4 regions of the Ruegeria sp. YTSC192 genome follow, and region 2 is predicted to be linked to each of the others. Evidence: riboswitches for the same ligand, from Rfam matches in the RefSeq annotation. Region 2 holds a riboswitch; each other region holds the start of a gene.
The links. Region 2 has a riboswitch for cobalamin ahead of AC2FD8_RS08470 (DUF1636 family protein). Riboswitches for the same ligand answer to the same signal wherever they lie in the genome.
Positions count from the first base shown of each region.

Region 1: it holds a riboswitch for cobalamin, as region 2 does, so the genes downstream of both, AC2FD8_RS00075 (energy-coupling factor ABC transporter permease) here and AC2FD8_RS08470 (DUF1636 family protein) in region 2, are expected to answer to the same signal.
Region 3: it holds a riboswitch for cobalamin, as region 2 does, so the genes downstream of both, AC2FD8_RS05125 (DUF1636 family protein) here and AC2FD8_RS08470 (DUF1636 family protein) in region 2, are expected to answer to the same signal.
Region 4: it holds a riboswitch for cobalamin, as region 2 does, so the genes downstream of both, AC2FD8_RS00215 (hypothetical protein) here and AC2FD8_RS08470 (DUF1636 family protein) in region 2, are expected to answer to the same signal.

Region 1 covers NZ_JBXWMG010000001.1:16,543-21,032, reverse strand. The annotation lists gene nusG (transcription termination/antitermination protein NusG) at 116-649, shown strand; cobalamin riboswitch at 796-938, shown strand; gene AC2FD8_RS00075 (energy-coupling factor ABC transporter permease) at 992-1,672, shown strand; gene rplK (50S ribosomal protein L11) at 1,965-2,414, shown strand; gene rplA (50S ribosomal protein L1) at 2,416-3,114, shown strand; gene AC2FD8_RS00060 (phosphotransferase family protein) at 3,177-4,136, opposite strand.
Region 2 covers NZ_JBXWMG010000004.1:287,056-291,545, forward strand. The annotation lists gene AC2FD8_RS08455 (FecCD family ABC transporter permease) at 1-859, opposite strand, end outside; gene AC2FD8_RS08460 (ABC transporter substrate-binding protein) at 861-1,811, opposite strand; gene AC2FD8_RS08465 (ABC transporter ATP-binding protein) at 1,824-2,600, opposite strand; gene AC2FD8_RS08470 (DUF1636 family protein) at 2,597-2,944, opposite strand; cobalamin riboswitch at 3,051-3,255, opposite strand; gene AC2FD8_RS08475 (hypothetical protein) at 3,290-3,778, opposite strand; gene AC2FD8_RS08480 (hypothetical protein) at 3,775-3,996, opposite strand; gene AC2FD8_RS08485 (carbohydrate kinase family protein) at 4,158-4,490, opposite strand, start outside.
Region 3 covers NZ_JBXWMG010000002.1:370,489-374,978, reverse strand. The annotation lists gene cobN (cobaltochelatase subunit CobN) at 1-398, opposite strand, end outside; gene cobW (cobalamin biosynthesis protein CobW) at 404-1,459, opposite strand; gene AC2FD8_RS05125 (DUF1636 family protein) at 1,456-1,836, opposite strand; cobalamin riboswitch at 1,931-2,133, opposite strand; gene AC2FD8_RS05120 (hypothetical protein) at 2,277-2,519, shown strand; gene AC2FD8_RS05115 (hypothetical protein) at 2,671-2,949, shown strand; gene AC2FD8_RS05110 (hypothetical protein) at 3,143-4,123, opposite strand; tRNA gene AC2FD8_RS05105 (tRNA-Cys) at 4,345-4,418, opposite strand.
Region 4 covers NZ_JBXWMG010000001.1:46,487-50,976, reverse strand. The annotation lists gene AC2FD8_RS00225 (DNA polymerase III subunit gamma/tau) at 1-361, opposite strand, end outside; gene AC2FD8_RS00220 (protein-tyrosine phosphatase family protein) at 531-1,034, shown strand; gene AC2FD8_RS00215 (hypothetical protein) at 1,135-1,449, opposite strand; cobalamin riboswitch at 1,629-1,850, opposite strand; gene AC2FD8_RS00210 (alpha/beta hydrolase family protein) at 2,010-2,867, shown strand; gene rsgA (ribosome small subunit-dependent GTPase A) at 2,911-3,939, opposite strand; RNA gene ffs (signal recognition particle sRNA small type) at 4,097-4,195, opposite strand; gene AC2FD8_RS00195 (bifunctional 2',3'-cyclic-nucleotide 2'-phosphodiesterase/3'-nucleotidase) at 4,235-4,490, opposite strand, start outside.

The DNA.
Region 1 (4,490 bases), on a different contig from region 2:
CGGGCTGCGCGCCGCTTTTTATTCCGGAACACGCGGGCAGGCCGCGACAGGATTTCAATACAGGGCGAACCCGCGATGCGGGACTTGGCCCAAGACAAACAAGGACGACAGGTTCATGGCGAAACGGTGGTACTCGGTCAGCGTTCTTTCGAATTTCGAAAAGAAGATCGCAGAGCAGATCCGCACGTCGGTGGCTGAACAGGGCCTTGAGGACGATATCGACGAAGTACTGGTCCCCACCGAAGAGGTGATCGAAGTGCGTCGGGGCAAGAAAGTCACGACCGAGCGCCGCTTCATGCCCGGCTACGTGCTGGTGCATATGGAAATGTCGGATCAGGGCTATCACCTGATCAACTCGATCAACCGCGTCACCGGCTTCCTTGGTCCCCAAGGCCGTCCGATGCCGATGCGCGACGCCGAGGTAAACCAGATCCTGAACCGCGTTCAGGAAGGTGAAGAAGCGCCCAAGCTGATGATCAGCTTCGAGGTCGGCGAGAAGGTCAAAGTCAACGACGGCCCGTTCGAGGATTTCGACGGCATGGTCGAAGGCGTGGACGACGAAGCGCAAAAGCTGAAGGTTTCGGTCTCGATCTTTGGTCGGGAAACGCCGGTGGAACTGGACTTTACGCAGGTCACCAAGCAGGGCTGAAACCACTCTCAGCGAATTGCTATCAGCCGCGATGTCCGACACATCGCGGCTTTCTTTTTTTAAAGCGGCATTGCGCGAACGTGCATTCAAAATTCGCTGTCGCACGATCAAATGCCGCAGACATAGCTTGTCCCCGACCTTTGCCCATGTAATGTCGCGCTGATGGTGGCCTTCGAGAGGAGGTCTTAATTGGGAACCGGGTGAAAATCCCGGACTGCCCCCGCAACTGTAAGTAGCCAAAGATTGTTGAGCTACAAGTCAGGATACCTGCCATCTTAGCGCAACCGCCGGGAGATTCCGGCCCTTCTACATGCGTCGGGTGGACGCGAAAGGAACTCTACAATGCATATCGAACCTGGCGTCGTTGATGGCGCAAAAATGGTCTTCGCCTACGGGACGGCTGCGGCCGCCGCAGGTTATTCTTTGAAACTGATTAACGATGATCTCAAAACCCATTCCATAGCCTCATTCTGTGTACGCTGGGTTGTTGCCGCAATCGGCGTTTTCATTTTCTTCGAAGTCTTCCCGCATTTCGCGGTTGGCATCTCAGAGGTGCATTTCATATTGGGCACGACCCTGTTCTTGCTGCTTGGGGCTGGTCCGGCGGCGCTTGGCCTGGCGGGTGGTCTGGCAATCCAGGGCTTCCTGTTTGCGCCGTCTGATTTGCCGATGTACTTCGTCAACATCTCGACCCTGCTGTTCCCGCTATTCGCGGTGGATGCGCTGGCCAAGAAGATCATTCCGCCAAGCGTCAGCTATGTCGATCTGCAGTATCTGGACGTGCTAAAGCTGTCTGCCGTCTATCAGGGCGGCGTTGTTGCCTGGGTCGCTTTCTGGGCAATTTACGGGCAAGGCGTTGGTGCCGAAAACCTCTCGGCCGTGACCAGCTTTGGTATGGCATACCTGTTGGTGATCGTGATCGAACCGGTTGCCGATCTGGCGGTGCTTGCGAGTGCCAAAGGCATGCGGGCCTTGACCGACCGGGGCATCTTCACCCACCGCTTGCACAACGCCGCTGCATAGGTGCAAAACCATTGATCTGTGGCGCACACCGCGCCACAGATCACTTTGACCGGTTAGCGAAACGGTCACACGCATTGGCAACGTGCCCCTTTGCTTGCTCGGCTTCGGACGCGGTCACTCCGACTTCCATCAGTCGCCCCCTTGCCAACCCCTCCGTTCCCCTGTAAACGCCGCCTCTATCGTCTTCGGGCGAGATTCTCTCGTGGGAGGTTTCAGGGATCGCGATCCCGGATCGGACCACGCAACATAAACTGGTCGGGGCGCGCCCCAACCGAGTTGAAAGGAAAACCAAATGGCCAAGAAGCTTGCTGGTACAATGAAGCTGCAGGTTCCTGCAGGTCAGGCGAACCCGTCGCCGCCAGTTGGTCCGGCGCTGGGTCAGCGCGGCATCAACATCATGGAATTCTGCAAGGCGTTCAACGCCAAGACCGCAGACATGGAGCAAGGCGCCCCTTGCCCGACCGTGATCACCTATTATCAGGACAAGTCCTTCACCATGGACATCAAGACGCCGCCCGCGTCTTATTACCTGAAAAAAGCGGCTGGTCTGAAGCCGGTTGGCAAGCGTAACCGCCCCCGTGGTGCGGAAAACCCCGGTCGTGAGACCGTGGCAACCGTGACCACCAAGCAGGTTCGCGAAATCGCCGAAGCCAAAATGAAAGATCTCAACGCCAACGACGTCGAAGGCGCAATGCAGATCATCCTGGGCTCGGCCCGCTCTATGGGCATCGAGGTGAAGTAAGATGGCAAAACTCGGTAAACGTACCCGCGCTGCGCGCGAAGCTGTCGCTGGCAAGGAAAACCTGTCGGTTGAAGAAGCAGTTGCCCTGGTAAAAGGCAACGCGACCTCGAAATTTGACGAGACCATCGAAATCGCGATGAACCTGGGCGTTGACACCCGTCACGCAGACCAGATGGTTCGTGGCGTTGTTGGCCTGCCGAACGGCACCGGCAAAGCGATGCGCGTTGCTGTATTCGCTCGTGGCCCCAAGGCTGATGAGGCGAAAGAAGCTGGCGCAGACATCATTGGCGCGGAAGACCTGATGGAAACCATTCAGGGCGGCACCATTGAATTCGATCGCTGCATCGCGACCCCTGACATGATGCCAATCGTTGGCCGTCTGGGTAAAGTTCTGGGCCCGCGCAACCTGATGCCGAACCCCAAAGTCGGCACCGTGACCATGGACGTGAAAGCGGCCGTGGAAGCAGCCAAGGGCGGCGAAGTACAGTTCAAAGCTGAAAAAGGTGGTGTTGTTCACGCCGGTGTTGGCAAAGCGTCATTTGACGAAGCCAAGCTGGCCGAAAACGTTCGCGCCTTCATCTCGGCTGTTGCAAAAGCCAAGCCGTCGGGCGCCAAAGGCACCTACATGAAGAAAATCGCACTCAGCTCGACCATGGGCCCGGGTGTGACTCTGGACGTGGCGGCTGCTGCGGGCGAATAAGCCTTAGTGCAGACGCAATAATCCTCGAAACCCGAGTAGCGCAAGCTGCTCGGGTTTTTTTGTTAGCGAAAGGCCTGTTGCAGACGCGATTGCAGCCGGTCGCGTTTGCGCAGCTCAAAATCGCTGCAGGTGACGTCAGGTTGCCAGAGGCGCAGCCAGTCTTTCAGCAATCGACCCCGCAAGCAGCAATCGAGGATCTGAGTGTCAATCGGGTGGCGGTACTGGCGGAAGAACATCTCTTTGTTGCGGGCCAGAACGCCGCTGCGGTCGACGTCCTGGTCGGCCCCGTTCCGGAAGATGTCTGCCTTTAGAAAATCGACGATGTCATAGACGGCCAGTTTGTCGCGGGCTTCGGTGAAATCCAGCCCGATGGCGGTGCCTTGGCCCATGATCAGGTTCAGGCCGTGAAAATCCCCATGAGAGAACACACGCAGGTCGGGGCGGTTTCTCAGGGCTGCGGCTTCGGCCAGAAACACCTCGACCATGGGCTGGCTGATCTCTGCGATATGCGAGGGAACGTGGGCGGATTGCTCGCGTATGTTGTCGGTCATCCAGCGCGGTCGAAACGCGTAATCCGTGGCGTTGTGAATCCCGTGAAGGTCATGCAGCCACGACCCTGCGCGTCGGTAGATTTGCGCCACCTGGGCGTCGTCGTCGCTGTTGTAGATGATATCCGTTGCGGTCGGGCGCTCGACAAATTCGGTCACCATGAACGCGCCGCCTGGCGAAAGGTAGACCGGGCGGACGACGCGGCTGTTTTTCGAGGATTTGAACTGCTCGGTCAGTTGCAGCAGCAGGTTGAACTCTTTGCTGAGACGTCCTGTTTCAGGCGACAACGTATCAAGCTTCAACGCGTAGAGGCGGTTTGATGTTTCGACCCTCCACACCAGACGCGTGTCAGGAAAAGCATGAGAGCGGCAGAGAAACCGTACTTGCGTGATGGGCGTGCCCAGACAGTCCTGCGCCAGCTCGTGGGCGCAGGCGCTGGCCTTGTCGAATTCTTGCAGAGTAACGTCTGTCATTTTGCCTCGGGCTGGTGCTGTTTCGGGCACTCATATCGGAGGTGACCGTAGCTGAAACGTACTGTCAATGACATTGCTGACGTCTGTTGACCTTCGGGCGGATGGCCCTGTGTAAAAGGGGCGATTCCCGCCATGAGGCCGAACGCGCAGATAGGGCATTTTACCTCTTGGAAACTCACTCCAACTGCCCTAAGTAGAGCTACGAAATAAAGCGTGCGATTCGTCGTGCGCTTTATTTTGTTTCGTCCAAGACGGTGGGTGGGTCCATATGGCCCCTTAATTCCCTGCCTGAGACGGGTAAGACCAAAGAATTCTGAGGGTTCGGCCCTCGGGCGCATTTTGGCCAATCCCGTA
Region 2 (4,490 bases):
ATGTGATCAAAAGATTGCGGTGGAGCGTTCCAGCGATACCTCGGGCAATATGCGGGACCATAAGGCCGACAAACCCGATCACGCCCGCGACCGACACAAAGCTTGCCGTGGCCAAAGCGGCGACCAGAAACATCCGGAATCGCAGGCCTTGCACTGGAATTCCCAGCGTCGAGGCCGTGAAATCCCCAGTCAGAAGGGCGTCGAGCCATCGGCTGCGATAGAGGGAATAGCCCAGGATCAGGGCCAACCCAAAAACGACGATGGGGAAGGTCTCCCATCGGGCCAGACCAAGACCGCCGAGCATCCAGAAAATGACGGAATGCGCAGCGCGGCTGTCGCCCGCGAAAATCAGATAGTTGGTGATGGCCGAAAACAAGAATGATACAGCAAGGCCTGCGAGGATCAGTTTCTCTGGTGCGCTGGTGCGCAGGCTCTGGACCAGAGCCAGAACAATGCCGGATGCGATCAAGCCCCCGCAGAACGCCGCAAGCGGCAGGGTCCAGATACCCAGAACATCACCTGTCACCGTGATGACCAGAACGGCACCCGCAGCGGCCCCGGACGAGAGGCCAAACAAGAACGGGTCAGCCAGATCATTGCGCGTTGTCGTTTGCAAAACGACCCCGACAACCCCCAGCCCGGCCCCAATCACCGCGGCAAACAACGCGCGGGGCAGGCGCAGGTCAAAGACGATCCGGTGCAGAGGGGACATGTCGCCCTCGGTCACGCCAATACCCAGCCCAATCGCGGTGAAAACCTCGGCCAGGGGGATCGGGGTGGTGCCGTAGATCGTCGACAGCAGCAAAAGGGCGGTCAGAATGACCGCCCCCAGCAGGACCGCCTGGCCCGTTTTCGTCATATCAGCTGTTTCCCCGGTGCATCGCCGTTGCCATCTTCTCGATCGCTTCGATATTTGCCGGCCCCGGTGTCAGCTCTTCGTAGCGCAGGCCGATCCAGCGCTCGTTTTTGACCGCATCGGTCTGTGACATCACCGGGTGGTCTTGCAGAAACTTGAAAGTATCCGCCGCGCCATTGCCAGTCTGATAGTCTAGCAGAACAAGGAATTCGGGGTTCGAGGCGGCGACAGCCTCCCACGAGGTGCGGCCCCAGCTTGTGTCCATGTCATGGGTGACGTTGACGCCGCCCGCAGCTGCGATCATCGCGTCGGGAATGGCATATTTGCCTGCGGTAAAGGGCGCATCAGCCGGGCCGTCCAGCAGGAAGACACGGGGTTTGTCCAGCTCGGCGGTTTTCGCCTCGATCGCGGCCAGTTGGTCCTTCCAACCCGAGACCAGCGCGTTCGCTTTGTCCTCGACATGCATGACCGTGCCCAGACGCAGAACGTCGTCAAACAGCAGGTCCATGCTGGCTTTGGGGCGGTCCTTGTTCAGGTGAATGCAGCTTTCGGTCAACACCATGGTCTTGATGCCAAAGGGCTCCAGCGTGTCAGGGGTGACATCACCGCCGGGTTTCATGCCGTAATACCAACCGGCAAAGAACATGTCGGGCTCGACCGCGACAAGGTTCTCTACCGTCGGGTATTTGGGGGCGAGTTCGGGAATGTCACCGCGCTGCGCGTCGAAATCGGGGCTGGTCTTGTACCAGCCGGTGATGCCGGTCAGGCCAACGATGCTGTCCTGAAGGCCAAGTGCAAAGGCCATGTCGGTCATGTTCATGTCATGAACCACGATCCGCTCGGGCTTGGTGTCGAACACCAGCGGTTCGCCGCAATTGTCGATGGTGATCTCATGCGCAGCAGCGCTGCCTGCCAGTGCGCTTAGTACCGCAGCGGACAAGAGTTTCTGTTTCATCGTTTTCTCCTGCTAAGATGAAAGCTTACGTTTTCGGATGTCCAGCGCGGGGATCACGCGTCCTTCGTGCTGGAAACACAAATAGTCAACACCAAAAGTCTCGCGCACGCGGTCCGGTGTCAGAACCTCGGAGACGGGGCCGAAGGCCGTCAGCTTCGCGTTCTTCATCAGGGCCACGTGGCTGGCGAATTCCGGGATCATGACCAGATCGTGGACGATCATCACAACCGTCACGCCCAACTCGGCGACCAAGGACAGCATGTGTCCCTTGGCATCAGGGTCCAGATGGTTGGTTGGCTCATCCAGAAACAGCAGCGAGGGGTTCTGGGCCAAAGCCCTTGCGATATGGGCGCGCTGGCGCTCTCCGCCGGACAGTTTTGCCATCTGCTTGCCCGCCAGATGGGACAGTTCGGTTGTGTCGAGCACGCGCTGTAGGTCAGTCTGGAGAGCCTCGGCGGATTTGTCGGCCCTGATCGGGATTTGCCCCAGCGCCACATAGTCGCGCAGTTTCAGCCGCCCGTCGGGCATTTCCTGCTGGCCGACGACGGCAATCCGTCTGGCCCGTTCCAGCGACGACAAGCTCCGCAGGCTTTGCCCCTGTATGCGCACATCTCCCAGCGCCAGTTTTGCGATACCGCACAACAGATTGAGGAGCGTCGTCTTGCCGGCCCCGTTCGGGCCAGCGACGGCCAAAATCGCGCCTTCCTCAAGCGTGAACGAGGTGTCGCGCAGCAGAACATCCCCGTTCAGGGCGTAGTATTCCAGATTTTCGGCGACCAGAAAGCTCATTCCGTGCCCTCCGGTGGCAGGCTGGGCATGCGTGACAGGGTTTTGGTATAAAGCGCCAAAGGACGGGTCGAGGCGCTGGTCCAGCCATCCTGACTGTCGCGGAATTGATGGGCGAACTCTGCCAAAGCGCTCAGATCGGCGGTGGATTGGATGTCGCCAAACAGATACTGCGCCTTGCCTCTGGCTTGCAGCCCAACCGTCATCGGGCGGTCGCACCCGGCCATACAGTCGATCAGGCGTGTCGAGAACCCGTCAGGCAGTTGGCGGTCCAGTGTTTCTTTCGCCTCACGCGCGGGGATCGGGCCATTGCAGGTGCCGCATATCAGAACAACGTGATCAGCCATGGCACGCGTCGCCAACTTGAGCAAAAGCCAAGCTAAGGGAAAAGCCATGATTTGTGTAAGCACACATTTGTGCCATCGAGCCTCCTTCCAGGACGCCCCGCCCCGGGTTGGTTAATCTGCGATGGCAGGTCTCCTGACTTGCGGGTCGTCGCTTGGCCAACCTTCCCGACCTTGGGGGCCAGTGGTTCTGTGGCGTCGCTCTCCGCTTACAGTTGCGGGGGCAGTCACGGCATTGGCCCTGGGGCCGCACCGTATTCCCATTTTCATCCCCAAGGCACAGGCCGTCGGGAACCATCCAGAGCAGCTAGTCTGCTGGCGCTCATATTGTCAAGCGTCGGAATCGCGTTATTGCACCACGCGCAGGGCCGGTCTGCGGGTCGGTTGATTTGGCCGGGCGCCATCGGTCGGGAACTGGTTGGCCAATGTCAGACCGGCCTGTATCAGATGGGCATCCGGATAGCCTCCGGCCAGTTCGCTCACGGCATCGCGCGCGGCGGGGGTTTCATCGCGCCGCATGTGATGCAGCATCCGCAACAGGGCACGTTCGTCACATGTCAGCTCGTTCCGTGCTTCAACACAGAGCGGGTTGTTGAAAGCCAGACCCAGAGGGCGGGTGTGCAGCGTGGCCTTGATAACCTTGAAGGTCAGATGCGCCAGAACCAGCCCCCGATCGCGCCCCCAACGTTCAGTCGCGACCGTAAAGGCAATTTGCCACGCATGGGATTCCGGCTCGGCGAAGCTGAGGATGAAGTGCCGCATAACCGGTAGCAAACCGCGCTCGAAATCGTCAAATTCGTCGCGGATCACTGTTTCGTCGGATGCCGACCGGTTCATACACGTTCCCTTTCGGTTTCGGGGGTTTGGGTCATCAAGGGGCGGACGTTTTGCGGAAGGGTTTCGGGATCAACAGGCGTTTCAGGACGCGGCGATGCGGCGCAGGCGGGAAAGCTGAGGTCGGCCTGGATCGCCTGCCTCAGTTTCGGTTTCAACGCACAGCCATGGCGGCTGGCAATGGCATCCATGGCCAAAAGGTCGGCAAGGGATTGTCTCATGTCAGATCATCTTCCGGTCACAAAAATTAGACCGGGCGATGATTCCAGGGGGATCTGACTGGGTCAGCATTTAACTGACGAAAAGAGTCGGATAATACAAGCCCTAAGTTTCAGGCGACCTCAGTCAGCGGGCGCAGCAGAAAGTCAGAGGCATGATTGGCCTAAAGTTCGTGCGACCAGGGCGGGTTGGCCCCTGCGCGCGAGACGGTTACGGCGGCGACCTCTGTGCCCAGGGTCAAAGCATCGCGCAGCATGTCCGGGGACAGTGTTTTCAAACCAAGTTTTGTCAGTTGGCCAGCCCTGTCCAACGACGCCAATATCCCCGCGTTGAACGTATCCCCCGCCCCAACCGTATCCACAACCTGCACCGATTTGACAGGGACAGAGACCACAGCACCATTGCTCAGATAGCCCGAAGCGCCCTCGCTTCCACGAGTGACAATGACGGCGGAAGGACCCGCCTGAAGCAGCAGGGGCACCTTGTGGTCGTGGCT
Region 3 (4,490 bases), on a different contig from region 2:
AGGGTGGAATAGTCATCCAGCCGCGTGTCCTCGCGACCGTCGGCAGGCAGCACGGCCAGCGCAATTCCCTTGGCCTGCGCCAGCGACAGAACCTGTTGCAGCCCGTAGGCCCAGTAAGGCACGCCGCCAATCAGGCGGATCAGAATGCCCTTGGCGCCCTCAAGCGTCTGTTCCACATAGGTGTCCACGGACAGAGGGTGCTTCAACGCCGTCAGGTTCGCCAACCGCATCGTGGGCATGCGCCCCTCGGGCCCGCCACCACGATGCCAGCCCGCCGCGAAAGCGCCAAGGTCGCTGTCCGAGAAGGACAGCACCACCAGATCCGCCGGGCTCTGGCCCAGATCGGTTGGGGTTTCGGTTTCCTCTAACCCGTGGCTTTCGCGGAAGACGACGTGCATGGGTCTTACTCGGCGGCCTCGGTGACGCCTACGAGGATATCGCGGATTGCAGCTTCCTTGATGTCGTCATGTTCGGCAATCACCACCATGCGTGAGCGGCGTTCTTCACCCGGTTCCCACGGACGGTCGTATTGGTGACGCACACGGGCACCCACGGCCTGCACCAGCAGGCGCATTGGCTTGCCCTGAACAGCGGCATAGCCTTTGACGCGCAGAATGTTCAGCTCATTGGCCAGACGCTCGATCTTGGCGACCAGATCGGCGGGATCGGACTGTTCCGGCAGATCAACGATGATGCTTTCGAAATCATCATGCTCGTGATCGTGGTGGCCATCGTGATGGCTGGGACGTGCGTCCATGTCATCCTCGGCAGCGGCTTCCAGCCCCAGCACGACGCGCACGTCCACGGCACCTTCGGCCACTTCGACCACGGGCAGGGCGCGCGGAGCTTCGGCAGCGATGATCTCTTTGGCTTTGGCCACGCCTTCGGGGCCGGCCAGATCGGGTTTGGTCAGCAGGATGATATCGGCGCAGGAGATCTGATCTTCGAACACCTCGGACAGGGGCGTTTCATGGTCGATTGAATCGTCGGCGAGGCGCTGGGCGTCCACGGCTTCGACATTCGGGGCAAAGCGACCGGCGGCTACAGCCTCGGCATCGGCCAGCGCGATCACGCCGTCCACGGTGATCTTGGATCGGATATCGGGCCAGTCGAAGGCCTTCAGCAGCGGCTTGGGCAGCGCCAGACCGCTGGTTTCGATCAGGATGTGATCTGGGCGCGGCTCCAGCGCCATCAGGGCTTCGATGGTAGGGATGAAGTCGTCAGCCACAGTGCAGCAGATGCAGCCGTTCGCCAGTTCCATGATGTTTTCCGCCGGGCAGTCGGGGATCGCGCAGGACTTCAGGATATCGCCATCAACGCCGACATCGCCAAATTCGTTGACCACCACGGCCAGCCGCTTGCCCTGCGGGTTCTGCATCAGGTGGCGCACCAGCGTGGTTTTGCCCGAGCCCAGAAAGCCGGTGATCACGGTGACGGGAAGTTTTTCGAGGTTGCTCATTTCAGGGCTCCAATCGGGGGAATGCGGGCTGCGCAGTTTTTGCGGAAATGTTCGGGGCGTTCGCGCCATTTTACCAAGCCGTCTTCGGTCGCCAGATATTTGGTCACACCTTCAACGATGGTTTCGACGTGATCGGTTTCGTTCAGGTTCTCATACACGAAGGTCCAACGAGACGGCCCGCCACGCAGAACGATCGAGCACCCCTGATCGCAATTCGAAAGGCATTCGACGGGTTTTAGGTTGATCCCATCCGGCAGGTCCGCCGCTTCCAGCGCCTTGTGCAACAAGCTGCCCGGGCGCTGTTCGTCATCCTCAACGGGCAGGCCGCGACGGCAGGTGGTGCAAACCAGCAGGTCAACTGGTGTGGTCTCGGTCATGTCTCTCATCCCCCCAAAACCTTTTCGTGGGGGACGGGGTTTCATGCGGGCCACGTTTTCCGACATGGACCCGACACCGGCTCACCCCGTCCGGTTACATCTTCGGGCGTTGGCAGGTCTCCCGGCTTGCGGATATCAGAGCACGCTCTGTCGGATGTCCCGCCTTCCCGGCATTTGGCCAGTGGCTTGGGCACCCTCTCCGGTCACGGTCGCGGGGGCGGCTGCGTTTGACGGAAAATCCGCTGACGCATTCCCTTTTCATCTGTTTTCACAGACACCAACAGATGGCTCATGCGGCACGCACCCGCAACTTGTCAAGCGCGTTGCAGCCCAGACCTCAAAGCCACGTTGAAAAGCGACCTGCTAGCGTCGCTAGGCGGCATAAACGGAACACAGGCGCATGGTCGCATGGCGCAAAAGCGCAAACGGATAGTAAGCCCATGAAGTTGGGTTTCATCGGGCTTGGGAATGTGGGCGGCAAAGGCAACATAGTCCGGTGTTTCGAAAAGCGGTTCGCCAATCTCGTGGTAAGCGTGGCCACGGGCATTCTTGACGATGACGCTCCTCACCTTGTCAGAATCGGGTCAAAGCGTGAATGGCTGGAGGTTGTCGAACAAGGGAAGCTGTCCGTCTGGCCTACTCTTAAGGGATCGGACTACGTGTCGGTTGCTTCGCGGAAGTGATGCTGCTTCCGGATGCGTTGTCGGATCGGGATAAGCGCGGCCAGATCGCATATATCCCCGCCGCTTCAGCCCTTGAGCAACTGATTGCAGAGACGCCGGAGGGCCAAGATGCGCTGCTGGTATCAGAGCTTGGCAGGCCTTTGACGGCCCGTTGGGCATCGAACCAGATTGCCAAGTGGCGGCGCGAAGCTCAGATCCCCCTTGGATCGACGGCAGAGAGAAGACACTGTCTGACACGCGCGGGACGGCGGCGACAAGATTGCTGAATGCCGATCTGTCTTTGCGCCAAATCGCAGTTCTGATGGGTTGGTCGGTTCGCTACGCGGCGCAGGTAATCGAACATTATGCGCAGGTTAGCCCGGGCGAAAGCCATGCGGTTCTGCGCAAGCTCAATCGAGCAAAATCACTGTCTCAAGACACAAAAATGTAAACGCCCCTGTAAACGCGGGGCCTCAAACACGGCAAGGAGTAATGTAAGTGATTGTTTTTAAATGGAGGCGAGTACCTGTTTTGAAATCGAACCCTGTCAGAATTAATGGATAATAAAAACAGATACTTAAACCCATCTCGCATTCTTCGTAACCAAGAAATGTTGCGGGATTTGTTGCGGGATTTTGGTCAGCTCATTTAGAGATCCAAATTTTGTCGTGCTGCTGTGGGTAAGTGTTTGCTGACGCTTTAACTTCGGACGAAACGTAGCCTCTTTGAACCCGCTTTAAACCAGTCCAAAACTTTCGAATTTCCAATATGCGAGAGTTCTTTGAGTAGTCGACGTAATGATCTTCATTCTGACCGTCTTTTTGTCTCATAATGGAGGCGTGTTTAGGATAGTCGCCTTTGGCGATCTGTAACACATGGTCGGCGGAGTGGAGCGTGTTTAAAGCATCTTCCAAGACAGCCTCGGTAGCTGCCCTGAAGTCTTCGTGACAAAGTGCGAGGCACGAAATGAACCCTCGTGTAAAGAACTTCAAGTCCAAGTGCTTAAAGCCCAATGCACAAACTTCATCTCTAGTGCGTCGTTTGAGTCTGTCAGAACTACAGAAGTCCTCGACCGAAATCTTAGGGTCAGTTGTAATTCGTAGGCGAGTCGGTGTGTCATCTCTGACGTTGTCCGTTGGTGACTGATTAAAGTCGCCGAATGCGAGAGTTCCCAGAGGCAAACGGTTGTGCAAAGCATGATTGCGAAGCTCGTACATAACTCGGTACTCAAGGCTGCCATCAAAAACAGAACTGAAGCTGCTTTGAAGGTCTATTTGTCTTCCAACAAGTTTAGAAAGCAAAGACATGCGCCTATGCAATTGTTCCTCGTAGACTCTAGACGCCGTAAGTACTGAGATCAGCTTAAGATTCACATTTTGCCTAGCGTCGTCGAAGAAGTGATCAACGTCTCGTTGCATGTCCTTCTCGAAAAGATACCTAAGTCCGACGCTGATCAGGCTTTCTTCAAACTCGATGAAGGCATTTGCCAACAGGGTAAATGTGTCTTCTACGTCCCAAATTGGCTTGATGACATTCTTGGCATGAAGGATTTCATTGAAACGATCTTCGTCTATTTCGACAGCCATTCCCCCAATAAAACCTTCCGCAAGAAGAAACTGTGCCATGAAAATACCTGTTGTTGTCTAAGCGTTTGCGACCCAAAAATCCGCTCCATTTTCAATGGGAGCGAAACAGGGATTTAGAGGGAACAAGTCCCCAAAAAGTCAACAAGAAACGTGTTGCGGGAAATGTTGCGGGATTTTGCAGAAAGTTAACGTGCGAAAGCCGGGCAACTATTTGAAATCAAACAGTATCAGATGGTTAGGTTTTTCGGTGTTAACTTTTATGGAGGCGAGTACCGGAATCGAACCGGTGTACACGGATTTGCAATCCGCTGCGTCACCACTCCGCCAACTCGCCTTTTCAAGTAAAATCAAATACTTGCCGTGGTGTGGTGGGCGTTTTAGCAGCTTTCATCGGGGGCGTCCAGAG
Region 4 (4,490 bases), on a different contig from region 2:
TGTCGATGATCTCGCGAATATCATTCACGCCGGTACGGCTGGCGGCGTCCATTTCCATCACGTCGACATGACGGCCTTCCATGATGGCGATGCAGTGTTCGCATTGGCCGCAAGGCTCGGTCGTGGGTCCGCCATTTCCGTCCGGCCCGATACAATTCATACCTTTCGCAATGATCCGCGCGGTCGTGGTTTTACCGGTCCCGCGAATGCCTGTCATTACAAAGGCTTGCGCGATGCGATCCGCCTCGAACGCGTTTTTCAGCGTGCGGACCATCGCGTTCTGACCCACCAGATCGGCAAAGGTTTCCGGGCGATATTTGCGGGCGAGAACCTGATAGGCGGGGCTGTCTGGGTCGGTCATGTCTACTCTGGCGGATTCGGGACGTCACCGCAGCGTAAAGGCCCGTGCCGCCCGCGTCCACATGAGTTGAAGAACGATTTTGTTTTGGAAACCGGCGCGTCAAGGGTACAGTCTGCGGATTGTGACTCAGGCTTAAAGTCAGGATTAACGCTTCCGGGGGGATGCTGTCATGACGAATTTGGTCATTCATGCTTTGCAAGTGGGTGGGGGCACACTTGCACTGACGTCGATGCCGGGAAAAGGCGGCGACTACGCTGGCGACCTTGAAACGATCGGAGATTGGAAGCCGGGCCTCGTGCTGTCGATGACAACCGAGGCCGAGTTGGTCCAATTCGGAGCCCGCGAGTTTGGCCGCGATATTCAGGGGCGCGCCAGCCGGTGGGTACATCTGCCGATTCAGGATTTCGGCGTGCCCCCGGCAGAGGTTGATGCGCAATGGCCCGATGTCAGTGCCGCGGCGCGTCAGGCTTTGTCGGGCGGAGGGCGCGTTCTAGTTCATTGCAAGGGCGGATGCGGTCGCTCTGGCATGGTTGTGTTGCGGTTGATGATCGAATGTGGCGAGCTTCCAATCCAAGCGCTGGACCGGTTACGTAAGCTACGCCCCTGCGCGGTCGAAACCGACGCGCAGAAGCACTGGGCCACCTTGCCCGCCCGAGCTTTGGCAGACTCCTAAAGCGTTTCGGGTTTTATCTAAAGCAATCTGCGACACTAATGTCCCGAGAACGCCGCAGGCGTGGCAGGGTATTTGTGTCTCAAGCTAAACCCGAAACGCTCTAAGCCGGCAGCTGCAGTTCCGCCGGGGCCGGTTTGCGCGTCGCAATCACTGATGCCTCGAGCATGGCGCAGGGCAGGGATGTCATCGCAGCGGCAGGCAGGCTAGCGGTTTCAGTGCCGAACAAAAGGTCAGCATAGCGATCGAGGGTCTCGCTTTCGGTATCAGGGTCCGCTCCGCAGTAGACCCGCACCTTAGACTGGCTGGCCCGAAACCGGGCGTGGCATCCATCCGAGCAATGGGTCAGGTCGCTACTGCCTTCGATTTCAAAATCCGATGTGGTCGCCGGACCGGCTTGGTCCAGTGCGTCAACCATTGAACGCGCCAGCCGTGCCAATGCAGGGCATGTCTTGCCCGTATGTTGGCAGATGGTTGCTGAGAACCTATGAGTCTTCGTCTTCCAGATCATCCTGCGCCCTCCGCGCGGTGGACAGGGGCTGGGATCAGGTGGGCAGATAGGGTCTGTCACGGCCTGCCCGGACACCCCGCCCGAGTTTGGGTTATGTTGACGATGGCAGGTCTCCTGACTTGCGGGTCATCGCTTTGTCGACCTTCCCGGCCTTTCGGCCAGTGGATCTTCGACATTGCTTGCCGCTTACAGTTGCGGGGGCAGTCGCGGATTTGGTTCATCCCGAGCAAGCCGGGGAAAACCGCACCGTGTTCCCTTTTCATCCCGACCTCTTGTGAAAGCCGGGAACCATCGCACCATCGCTAGCGTTCATATCCATGTTGAGTCAAGTTGAACTTTCTGCGCTGCGGAAAGACAGCGCGCAAAGTGGACGCATAGTCATGCGGGATCGCGGTTGACTAGCATGGGCGGTCTGGGGTCATGTAGCAATATGAACTCATTAGTTCAGTTTTCCGCCGAGGATGCCCATGTTGGATTCAAACCAAACAGTGCTGATCGAAGATGTTCGGATTCCGGTGGGGGATGGTGCCCTGTCCGGGCGGATCTACCGGCCCGTGGCGCAGCCCGAAACCGTTGTGGTGGTCCACAGCGCGACAGGGGTTCCGCGTGAATACTACAAGCATTTCGCACAGTGGTTGGCGTCGGATCGGAATATCGCCTGTCTGATCTATGACTACCGGGAATTCGGTCATTCGAAATCGGGGCCGCAGCGTCGGTCGAAGATATCAATGGAGGATTGGGCGTTGCGGGACATGCCCGCCGCACGGGCCGAGATGCGCCGCCAGTTCCCACTGGCGCAGCAATGGTCGATTGGCCATTCGCTCGGAGGGATGCTGGGGCCGGTGCAGCCGGATATCGACAAGATTGATCGCATGATCTGTGTCTGTTCAGGCCTTGTGAAACTAGGCGATCATCCTTGGCCGTACCGCGCTCTGGCAGGGTTGTTCTGGTATGGGCATGTGCCTCTGATCGTGCGCGGTCTGGGGTATTTACCGGGCAAGGCACTCGGATTCGGTACAGACCTACCGCCTGCGGTCTACTGGCAATGGCGCAAATGGTGCACCGCGCCGAACAGCTATCTGCCCGAGATCGGAGACAACCTGCCGCAAGCTACATGGAAAGAGGCTAATGTTCCCGTCGACCTGTTTGCCTGCACTGACGATGAGATGGTCCCAGAAGCCGCCGTTTGGCGGTTGGCTGAACTTTACGGGCCGAAGGCACGCCGTCACCTGTTGTCACCGGAAGAGTTTGGCGTTCCGGAAATCGGCCATATCGGTGTGTTTGCTCGCCGAAATGCGGCGCTCTGGCCCCGATTGATCGCTTGATGGGGGGCGCCGGCGGACCGACGCCCCTTTTTCAGCCCGTGTTTCAATCGCCGCGCCGCGCGGATTTTCCGTGCATCGCGGTTCGGACCATCTTGCCGAAAGCCTTGTCGCGCGCCCGCGCCTCGGCCACGGTTTCAGAGTTGCGCTGATCCTCGCGCCGTAGCTTGCGCCAACGGTCCAGCCGATCCGCATCCAGCGTGCCCGCTTCTATCGCCGCCTGCACAGCGCAGCCGGGCTCGGCCTCATGCTGGCAATCCGAGAACCGGCAGGTTTGGGCCAGTTCCAGAATGTCCGCGAACACTTCGTCCACCCCGTCCTGCGCATCGAGCAGGCGCAGGGCGCGCATGCCGGGGGTGTCGACCAGCCAACCGCCGTTTTGCATCGGATGCAAGGCGCGAGACGTTGTGGTGTGACGGCCTCGGGCGTCATCCTCGCGGATTGTGGCCGTTGCCTGATCCTGCCCTGTCATCCCGTTGGCGAGCGTTGTTTTGCCAACCCCTGATGACCCTACCAAAGCCGCTGTCTGACCCGCCGGGCACCATGCCAGAACCTGCTGCAGGTCTGACGCGTTGTGCGCATTGACTGTCAGGACTGTCAAAAACGGGGCCAGCGCTTCGGCCTGTTTGGCATAGGCTGCAGGATCCGAGCAGCTATCGGCCTTGGTTAGGACCACGACAGGATAGCACGCAGCCTGATGGGCCAGCGCCAGATACCGTTCGAGTCGGGGCAAATTGAAATCCGCGTTGCATGAGCTGACGATGAACAGCACGTCCACATTGGCGGCGATCAACTGCGCCTCGGCCCCGGTTCCGGCGGCCCGGCGTTGCAGCAGGCTGCGCCGGTCAAGCAGATGCTGAACCCGGTTTTGGTCATCGGCCAGCACCCAATCTCCAACAGCAAAATCGCCAGTGGAGTGACCAGGGACCAACAGAGACGTTTCACCGGCCTCGTTCATCCCGACCAGCCGGTCCCGGTGAACGGCAGTGATACGAAAAGGCATGAGTTGCGTATACGCCGCGTGTTGTGCAGCAAAGTGAGAGGACCATCCCAGGTCCGAAAGAGAAAAAGACATTGGTTTGCCTGTGTTCAGATAGAGCAATCCCATCGAATGGCAGATGCGCATCCGTTGGTGTTGTGTTCAGGCAATCGGAGATTTGGGTTTAGAACCGATCCGCCCGAAGGGTGTTTGCTACAATCATAAAGCCCTCCTGCGGCTGATGGTTTCTTTAAAGTGAGAGGTTGGACATCGACCCAAGCGGGGCTCGTTGTGGCTGCTTCCTTCCGGACCTGACCAGGTTGGCGAGGCGCTCGCCCGCGCCAACCTCTCAGGGCTTGATATAGGGAAGCGATGTAGAAATGACAACCCGTCACAAGGTCAGTCGTATCCTTTCAAAACCCTCAGAATCAGGCCCCAGCAATTCCGGGGCATACTCGCCTAGCTCGGGCAAATACTTCAACGCTCCGTTTCCGGTTCTGAGGATCGTGTGCGCGCCATTTAGCGGAGTTAAGGAGAATGGGTAACGAGCCTGATCCAGAGGGTCTGCGGGAAGTCGATCTGACAGGTAGTCACGCAGTATCCCTTTGATATCTCTGGACGGCAGCGGAATGGCCCGGGCCTTTTCA